DNA from 2 places in the Paenibacillus sp. N22P23 genome. Region 1 is predicted to be linked to the other one. Evidence: predicted binding sites of a transcription regulator. Region 1 holds the regulator's gene; the other holds the start of a gene.

Region 1 (5,218 bases):
CATGTCCTTGGTTCAAACGCTGCTACTATCACAGGGCGAAGCAGGAAGCGAATATTGCGGATGTCGTCATTACGAATCACTCGATGCTCTTCACTGACATTCGAGCCGATCACCGCTTGCTTCCGGGTTATGAGCATCTTATCCTCGATGAGGCCCATCATTTGGAAGAAGTCGCAGGCAAACATCTAGGCACACAGGTTTCCTACTATTCCGTTCAGCACCCGGTGATCAGACTCTGCAAAGATGCACGCAATGGTCAATTGATTGCACTCAAGAGCAGGCTGGCGAATGAGAATGTCGAGAAAACCCAGAAATGGCGCGAAGAAATTGATGAAGTTGTTCCCGTATTCGGCGACTTGCGTGATGAATGGGATCGTTTATTTGAAATGCTGTACACCTTGATGGGAAACAGTGCTTCCGGTACGAAGAGCTCAGGAGACGCCACAAGCGGCGAGACCGGACAGTTCGTACTCAGACTCCGCAGCGCTAAGCTGCCGGACTATTGGTCGGATGCACAGCTCATTGAGGAAGCGATTAACGGCTACTTAAGCCAAATCATTCGTCCGCTCGATAAAGTGTTTGCTGCCATCAAAGAAGAGATCGACGATCCTGGCATTGCCGCGCTGGTGACGGATTTAAGCGGCACGATCAAAGATCTGTCAAGGGCAAGAGATGATCTGCGTCAGTTTATGAAGGCGGATAAGACAGATACGGTATACTGGCTTGAAGCAAACAGCAATTCAAGAGCGAAATCGATTCAGCTGTATGCTGTACCTGCAGATGTGAGCAGCCAGCTGCGAACTTATTTCTTCGATATTAAGAAAAGCGTCATTCTCACTTCAGCGACCTTATCCGTTCAGAAATCATTTCAATATGCTTGTGAACAGCTTGGTCTAACACAAGATGAGGAGCAGGGAAGACTCAAGACGGTTCAATTGCCGTCTCCATTTAATTACAGAGAGCAAGCGCTGGTCATTATTCCGCGTAACTTTCCTGTATTGAAAGGTGCGGCCGGCGATCCACAATTTAATGATATGCTGGTGAAGTCACTGACAGAGGCAGCTATTGAGACAAAAGGACGTATGCTCGTTCTCTTCACGTCTTACAGGATGCTGAAGCAGGTCTATGATCCGCTCAAGGAAGCGCTAGCGCCGACCGGTATTCACGTTCTCGGACAGGGGATCGACAGCAGTAATCGCAGCAAGCTGACCAGAAGATTTCAACAGCAGCAAGCATCTGTTCTGCTCGGAACAAGCAGCTTCTGGGAAGGCGTAGATATACCCGGAGATGCGCTGACATGTCTTGCTATCGTTAGACTTCCTTTCCAGCCGCCTAACCATCCACTTGTAGAAGCGAAGTCAGAATTGCTGCAGGAGCAGAAGCAGAACCCGTTTATGAAGCTTTCCATCCCGCAAGCGGTTATTCGCTTCAAGCAGGGCTTTGGCCGCCTTGTACGGACTGCTAAGGACCGCGGCATCGTTCTTATCTACGATACTAGAGTGATTGATACGTATTATGGAAAATACTTCCTGTATTCCTTGCCGGGGCCGAAGATCGAACATATGCATTTGGAGCAAATTGTACCGCGCATACGCGAATGGCTTGCGCCAAGTCCAAGTGAAGAAGAGGTGGAGAAATGAAGCCGATGAAAATATCCGAGGCGGTCGTTCGCAGACTACCGGTTTATCTGCAGGTCTTGAACGATCTGAACATGCGGGATGTCCAGACGGTTTCATCGCAAGAGCTTGGGAACAAGCTGGATCTGAATCCGGCCCAAATCCGTAAAGATCTCGCTTATTTTGGTGATTTTGGTCGAAAAGGGATCGGTTATGACGTCACTTATCTCATCGAGAAGATCCGTCAAATCCTAAAGCTGGACCAGCCGCTGAATGTAGGGCTGGTCGGTGCCGGTAATTTAGGCCGAGCGCTGTGCAACTATAATACGTATCTGAAGGATAATATGAAGATTACAGCCGTATTCGACGTTCATCCATCTATGGTTGGCGCCTCCATTAACGGGTTGACGGTATTGCCGATGGATAAATTGAAGGAAACGGTAGCGGAGTGCAATATCCGCATTGGAATCATTACAGTACCTGCAATTGAAGCGCAAAATGTTGCAGATAAATTCGTGGAAGCAGGCGTGGACGGGATCTTGAATTTTGCCCCAACGATTCTAAGGGTACAGGAGCATGTGCGCATCCACTATGCGAATTTCACCACTGAACTGCTGAGCTTAGCGTATTACTTGGACGAAGAAGGGGACGACGAGAATGAAACGGTTGTGGATTGAGAACGGCACTTTTGTCACGATGGACGAACAGCGTCCCGTATTAAAAGGGCATATGGTTGTGGAAGGCGATACGATTCTATATTTGGATGAACTAGCGCCGGATCCTGCTCCTGCAGGGGCTGAACGTTTAGATGGCCAAGGGCTTGTGTTCATGCCTGGTTTAATTAATACCCACGGACATGCTGCGATGTCGTTGCTTCGCGGTTATTCCGACGATGAAGCGCTGCAAGTATGGCTGGAGCAGAAGATGTGGCCAATGGAAGGCAAATACACGGATGAAGATGCACGCTGGGGAACAGCGCTCGCCGTAGCTGAGATGCTGAAATCCGGAACGACGACTTTCGTCGACATGTATGATCGGATGCACATCGTAGCTGAGGTTGTAGAGCAATCCGGCATGAGGGGTCTGCTGACTCGCGGTGTAATCGGACTTTGCCCGCCGGATGTGCAAACAGCAAAGCTGGATGAAGCCAAGCAATTTGCTCAAGAGTGGAACGGAAGAGCAAACGGTCGTATTCGTACGATGCTTTCACCGCATGCTCCGTACACATGCCCACCGGATTATATCGCTCGTATCGTAGAGGCTGCGAATGAACTTGATCTGCCGCTGCATACGCATATGTCGGAAACGGCTGCGGAAGTACAATTCAATGTCAATGATTATGGCTGCCGTCCTGTCGAGCATCTGGACAAGCTCGGTTTCTTCTCTCGCCCGGCTTTGGTCGCGCATGCGGTTCATTTGACGGATGAAGAGATCGCGCTGCTTGCCGAGCGCGGCGTCAGCGTCTCCCATAACCCAGCAAGCAACCTGAAGCTTGCAAGCGGCATTGCCCGTGTGCCGGATATGCTGAAAGCCGGCGTAACCGTATCGCTTGGCACTGACAGTGCGGCGAGCAATAATAATTTGGATCTGTTTGATGAAATTCGTTTGGCTGCCCTTATCCACAAAGGTATCTCAGGCGATCCAACTGCAGTTCCGGCTTGGGAAGCACTCAAGCTTGGCACCGTATATGGTGCACGTGCGATCTGGCAGGAAGAACGGCTAGGTATGCTCAAACCGGGCATGAAGGCTGATTTCATCGCCTTGAATATCGAACAGCCGCATTTCTATCCGCAGACTGAAATTGTCTCGCATCTGGTGTATTCCGGATCAGGGCGCGACGTCGTGCATGTATGGGTAGATGGTGTTCAAGTGGTTAAGCAAAGCGAATGTGTCTTCCTGGATGAAGCGCAAATTCGCGCTGAGGCGCAGCGCTGCTTTGAAAGGCTGCTCTCGAGCTAATGCGTGCGAATCGACGCAAAAGACCGCCGGTATTGACAGCAGGCCGATGGATTGCGCTTAGTGCGACCTTGATCATTCTGATCTTGATTGCGCTCAACTGGTACTATCGGTCTGTGCAGTCTCCTGTTTGGAAAGAAGAACAAGCTGCAGAAGCCGAGGCTAAGGATCGAGGCAGTCTCAGCAGTGTGGACAGTTCTTATCATTATGTTTGGGATGAACCGGTCTGGATTGTGAAAGGGAAAGACCATAACGGTGACATTACATATGTATGGTTGAAGCAAAATGAGTCCATTACGCTTCGTGCAGATGAAGGCATCGCGAAAACAGAGATCAAGGAACGGTTTCTACTTGGGAAGCCGGACGCCGCCATCTCCCATTTGAAGCTCGGATTATTCGGAGGTGAGCCGGTGTGGGAAGTATTTTATTCCCGTAATCAAGCCGGTGTAACGAATCATTATTATGAGTTTTATCGTTTCCGTGATGGCGTGTTTCTGATTACGTATAAGCTGCCTGCCAGGTAAAAAGCAAATGACATGAAGTAAGTTCGACCAGAGTTCCCTTTTATTACACGCCCTCTGCATCAGCAGGTTGTGATATACTTTCGTATAGCAGCAAGTGATAGACGAAAGTGCAGCGCAAATTGTTCGATGAAGGGGGCTTTTTGCTATGAAAATACGTTTGCTTCCAGCCATTCTAACTGCTGTGATTTCCGCCGGCTTGTTAGTTGGCGGCTGGTATATACACCGTAATGTGGCGACGATAGGGCCACTGGAACGAATTGTTGCCGAAACACCTGGCGTCATAGAAGGCGAGCCGGTAATTGACCGCAGCTCGGTTACGATAGATTTAAAGCTGGACCGTGATGCGAATCTGCGGGACGTTTACGATACGATTGCAACGAAAGGCGATAACATGATCGGAAATCGTGAGCTTAAGCTTGATATCCGAACTGAAAATACGTCAAAACAGCTGGATGATGTTTGGTCATCGATGCTCTTCGATATTGCGCAGGCTATGGAGCATCGCAATTATGCGGATATTCCGGCAACCTTGAAGCAAGTCCAGAACAAGTACGCCGGTGTTACGGCTGTATCCGAAATGGATGATAGTAATGTATATATTACGTTAAAAGACAGCAAATCCGAGAAGTATATCGTCTTGCCTCGTACGCCAATTACGTTGGGAGCGTGGCCGAATGCTTAAGTATGGGAAAGAAATGGCGATCGGCTTCGTGCCGGTCTTTATCTTATTTTTACAGTTTTATGTAGGTGTAAACACCATTCCACTCGTATTCCTTGCTGGTATTGTTGGCGGATTGCTCTACATGGCGAAGACGCGCGGCAATCTAGCTACCGTTGGCGGCGGAAGCAGAGGAAAGGTAAGGCCGACGAAGCCGCTATCATTTGACCAAATTGGCGGACAGGACCGGGCGAAGCAGGAGCTCGTCGAAGCACTTGATTTTCTGATCCATGTCGATCAAATTTCGAAATTCGGTATTCGTCCACTGAAGGGCATCTTGCTTACAGGTCCTCCCGGAACAGGGAAAACGCTGCTGGCGAAAGCGGCGGCACATTATACGGATTCGGTCTATGTGGCCGCCTCCGGCTCTGAGTTTGTGGAGATGTATGTCGGCGTCGGCGCAA
Region 2 (5,218 bases), on a different contig from region 1:
CAGACTCTGCCGTGAGTATCGCGCATGTCAGCAGATTCGCAAACTCGTATTCTTCACGTTTCGTAATGACGGATTGAAAAATGGATCGCAGCCGCTTCAACTCCTCGAGCCCTTTGTTCAGCCCACTGGCATCACGATTCAACCCAACGTAGCGAACCATCGTCTTCTGCAGCTTCAACCGCTTCTCGACTACCGCCTGAATTGGCGATTCGCTCCGCTTCAGCGATGTCATGCGGATATCGGTATGGCCTTCAAGCGGAGGCAGCGCATTAATACGTTCCACGATTCGCCGTCCAAATACGATCGCTTCGGACAATGAATTGCTCGCCAAGCGATTCGCACCGTGAACGCCGGTCGATGAGCATTCGCCGCAGGCAAACAGCCGCCGTAAATTCGTCTCGCCGCTCAAGTCGGTTTTTACGCCGCCCATCATATAATGCGCCGCAGGGGCAACGGGAATCCAATCCGACGTCAAATCAAGTCCGAAATTCAAACAGAACTCATAAATATTCGGAAACCGGTGTCTCACCATATCCGCTGATTCATGTGTCACATCAATATAAACAAAGGTGGACTTGGTCGCTTCCATCTCGCTCACAATCGCTCGGGCAACGACATCGCGCGGAGCCAGCTCAAGCTGCTCATGGTATTTCTCCATAAACCGCTCACCGCGAATGTTCCGAAGCACCGCACCCTCGCCGCGAACCGCTTCCGAAATCAGAAAACGAGGCGCGCCCGGGTAACAGAGCGATGTTGGATGAAATTGAATAAACTCCACATCTTGTATGTATGCACCTGCACGATAAGCCATTGCAATTCCGTCTCCGGTAGCCACTTCAGGATTCGTCGTATAACGATATAGCTGCCCTGCTCCGCCAGAGCAGAGAATGGTTGCTTTGCCGCGCACGAACAATCGCTGTCCATCCGGCTTCTGCACCAGTGCGCCCACGCAAACACCGTCATCCGTAATCAGATCGATGACAAAATGATCATCCCAGACTTCAATGCGCGGATTCGCAATCGCTTTCTCCGACAATGCACGAACGATTTCGAAGCCGGTTGCATCTCCATTGGCATGCAAAATACGGCGCTGACTGTGCGCACCTTCCTTGGTGAGCGCAAACTCGCCGTTCTCTTGGTCAAACTGTGTGCCCATGCGGACCAAATCCTCTACGCCTTTCGTGCCTTCATGCACGAGTACATCGACGGCTTCATGCGAACAAAGTCCGGCACCGGCAATAAGCGTATCCTGACGATGATAGGCCGGGGAGTCATCCTCGGAAATAACGGCCGCAATGCCGCCTTGCGCATAACGCGTATTGCTGTCCATAAGCGACTTCTTCGTAATCATGAGCACATCATTCGTCTCACTGGCTTTAATCGCGGTAAAAAGACCGGCAATGCCGGCCCCGATAACAATGACATCTTTATGAATGACTGGCAGCCCTTCGAGTTCAACATCAACGAGATAACGTGGAATCATAAGTGCAACTTTCCTTTCTCATGGAAAGAGAGTAGCGCATGCTACTTCACTTGTAACATGCGCTCCAGGGATAGACGGGCTTGATTGGCAACCTGCTCTGGCACGTAAATTTGCGGCTGCATTGTTTCCAGACATTTAACGAGCTTCTTTAGGTTGTTTACTTTCATGTTCGGACAAACCAAGTACTTCGTTGCAAAGTGGAAGGTTTTGTTCGGGCTGTCCAGACGAAGCTGATACCCTGTTCCATCTTCTGTTCCGACGATAAATTCTTGGCAATCCGATTCTTTACAATATTTTATAATGGCGGTTGTACTGCCAACGAAATCGCCAAGCTCTACCACTTCAGGACGGCATTCAGGATGAACGACGAACTGTGCGTTTGGATATTTCGCTTTCATTTCTTCAACATCTTTGACGGTCAGCATGTCATGCGTGTTGCAGTAGCCTTCCCAGATGATCATTTTTTTGTCCGTCTTCTGCTGCACATAATGACCAAGGTTCTTGTCCGGCACCCAAATAATTTCGTCTGAATCGACCGAATTCACGACACGCACGGCATTAGCAGAGGTACAGCAAATATCGGTTTCCGCTTTGATTTCGGCGGAAGAGTTGATATAGGTGACGACTTTCGCATTCGGATGCTGTGCTTTCAGCTTCCGCAAGCCATCGACGTTTACCATGTCAGCCATTGGACAGCCGGCACGCTCATCGGGAATGATAACGGTCTTGTTCGGCGCCAGAATTTTAGCGCTTTCGCCCATAAAATGAACACCGCAAAACACGATTACATCTGCATCCGTTTCCGCTGCCTTCTGCGCAAGCAGGAAGGAGTCTCCACGGAAATCGGCCACTTCTTGAATTTCATCACGCTGATAATAATGCGCAAGTATAATGGCGTTACGCTCTTTCTTCAATTGCAACAATCGTTCCCGTAGTTCACGGTTTTGTTCCGCTTTCCTTTCGAGAGCCAATGCTTCCATAGCTAAATTCCCCTCTTTTCACTAACTTTGTGAACTGATGCACAAACTTGGCTGTTCGTTCACCATGATTTATCGAAAATGCTGTTATTCCGCTGTGTATTTCATAATCCTTATCATGCCCACGTCGCAAGCTGCTTGATTCGCAAGAGCCTTTACAAGGGATTAACCTTAAATTTACACAAGGTCGTGTAAGCTGTCAACAGACAAAAGAGGCCGTTTTAACCGATCTACGGAAGGTTTACGCATGTAAGGAAGTTACCAAGCCCGCAGGCTTACTCGTCCTCCCTCTATAGCGCTAAAGCGTCATTTTCGCAAAAAAGGCTGCCCGTGCAGTTGCCTGCGACCGGACAGCCTTTGAGGACTATCAACTTCTATTCATTAGGACTTCGGTGTACCGTCGTCGTCTTCGTTACCGCTGTCTGGATCAATTGGAGGTGTCAATTCGCCTGGCTCCTTCGAACCGATACGAACCTTCACGCCGCCAATCGTATCGATAATCGGCTCTGCTTTTGGCTCGGAGGAAACTACTGTACTGCTTTCGCCCTCGCCATCTACTGCAGATCCGCCTTCGATCAGACGCTTGATTTGCTCAATCTCCAACGTTTCTTCGGTAAGGAGCGTTTGTGCAATGAGATGCATTTCTTTGCTCTTCTCCGTAAGAAGCTGTTTCGCACGAGCATAGCAGTCTTGAATGAAGCTCTGCATCTCTTGGTCAATTTCATAAGCGATGGCATCGGAGTAGTTCTGCTCATGTCCAATGTCACGGCCCAAGAAAACTTGGCTTTGCGAGCTGCTGCCGAATTGCATCGGTCCGAGCTTGTCGCTCATCCCGTATTCCATAATCATCGCACGAACAATGCTCGTCGCTGATTTGAAATCACTGTATGCGCCAGTGCCGATTTCGCCGATGTAGATCTCTTCGGCTACGCGGCCGGCAAGCAATCCCGTTACTTTATCGAGCAATTCCTGCTTCGTTGTCAGCATGCGGTCGCCATCTTTTGGAAGCATGATGACATAGCCGCCTGCGCGTCCGCGCGGGATAATCGTTACTTTGTGAACCTGATCCGCATGCTCGAGGAAATAGCCTGCAATCGTATGGCCCGCTTCATGATAGGCAACGATCCGCTTCTCACGGTCACTGATGACGCGGCTGCGTTTCTCTGTACCGACGATAACGCGGTCAATCGCTTCGTCCACTTCGGACATTGCGATTTCTTTCTTGTTGCGGCGAGCGGCCAGAAGCGCTGCTTCGTTAAGCAGGTTCTCTAGATCCGCACCGGTAAAGCCTGTTGTGCGCTTCGCGATAACATCGAGTTTGACGTCTTTGTTAAGCGGCTTATTGCGCGCATGCACTTTCAGTACTGCTTCACGGCCTTTCACATCCGGACGGTCAACCGTAATTTGACGGTCAAAACGACCTGGACGAAGAAGGGCAGGGTCAAGAATATCCGGACGGTTGGTTGCCGCCACGATAATGATGCCTTCGTTAGCTCCGAAGCCGTCCATTTCAACGAGGAGCTGATTGAGCGTTTGTTCGCGCTCATCATGCCCGCCGCCGAGACCGGCACCGCGCTGACGTCCAACGGCATCGATTTCATCGATAAAGATAATACATGGTGCATTCTTCTTCGCATTCTCGAACAAGTCACGAACACGGGAAGCACCGACACCGACGAACATTTCAACGAAGTCCGAACCGGATATGCTGAAGAACGGTACGCCTGCTTCGCCTGCAACTGCGCGAGCAAGCAACGTTTTACCAGTACCCGGAGGGCCGACGAGCAGTACCCCTTTCGGAATACGAGCGCCTACGGCTGCGAATTTGCGCGGATCCTTCAAGAATTCGACAACCTCGACAAGTTCTTGTTTCTCCTCGTCGGCGCCTGCCACATCCTCGAATGTTACGCGCTTCTTCTCTTCGTTATACAATCTGGCACGGCTCTTGCCAAAGTTCATCACTTTGCCGCCGCCGCCTTGCGCCTGATTGATCAGGAAGAAGAACAAAATAAAGATGATCACGAATGGAATGATGGAGGTCAAGAAGGTGAGCCAAATGCTCTGTCCTTCCATCGGCTTAACTTCCATTGCGAATTTGTTTTTTAGCTGCGCGTCGTTAATTTCTTTAACGACAAACTCCTCAACGCTGGCATGAGTGTAGAATTGGGCTGAATCCGAACTTTCCGGTTTGTTCTTGTACTCACCGGTAATCAAGTAAGAGTAGCCGTCGAACTGAAGCTCAATTTGCTTCACGTTGTCACTGCCCAGCTCCTGCCTAAATTGATCGTAACGGATTTCAGTGGTGGAGTCATTTTGGCTGCTGATAAATTGGAAGATCCCGACGGTCACCAAAAAAATAATCAAATAAAAGCCAGTATTACGGATGATCCGATTCATCCCCTACCTCCTCTCAAGACGCAAAAAATAAGATGACCTTGCACGATAAGCCCCCGTGATCGGGAGCCTTCGATACATGGCTGATTGCATGGACTGTCTCAAACCTTACTTCTCGTAAACTTCAGGCTTCAAAATGCCGATAATCGGCAAGTTGCGGTATTTCTCCGCATAATCAAGCCCATACCCAACGACAAAAGCGTCCGGCAGTACAAATCCTTTATAGTCCGCTTCCAACTCCACCTTGCGGCCTGTCGGCTTATCAAACAGCGTAACAAGCGTGATGGACTTGGCGTTGCGGCGCTCCAGCACATCGATGAGGTAGCTGAGCGTAAGTCCACTGTCGATGATATCTTCAACAATG

Evidence for each region. The regulator Rex, encoded in region 1, represses fermentation and respiration genes when NADH is low (regulators of the CRP and FNR family bind a similar motif). The targets are predictions, from matches to a motif close to TTGTGAAATATTTCACAA.
Region 2: nadA (quinolinate synthase NadA) is a predicted target of Rex. The motif match lies at 2,491-2,508, and genes of this name have one in related genera.

The regions. Positions count from the first base shown of each region.
Region 1 is NZ_JBXENT010000001.1:460,515-465,732, forward strand. Features, by position in the region: gene dinG (ATP-dependent DNA helicase DinG) at 1-1,640, shown strand, start outside; gene AC506A_RS02325 (redox-sensing transcriptional repressor Rex) at 1,637-2,293, shown strand; gene AC506A_RS02330 (amidohydrolase) at 2,274-3,575, shown strand; gene AC506A_RS02335 (cell wall elongation regulator TseB-like domain-containing protein) at 3,575-4,096, shown strand; gene AC506A_RS02340 (hypothetical protein) at 4,242-4,778, shown strand; gene AC506A_RS02345 (AAA family ATPase) at 4,771-5,218, shown strand, end outside.
Region 2 is NZ_JBXENT010000015.1:17,427-22,644, forward strand. Features, by position in the region: gene nadB (L-aspartate oxidase) at 1-1,483, opposite strand, end outside; gene nadA (quinolinate synthase NadA) at 1,525-2,463, opposite strand; gene ftsH (ATP-dependent zinc metalloprotease FtsH) at 2,842-4,857, opposite strand; gene hpt (hypoxanthine phosphoribosyltransferase) at 4,963-5,218, opposite strand, start outside.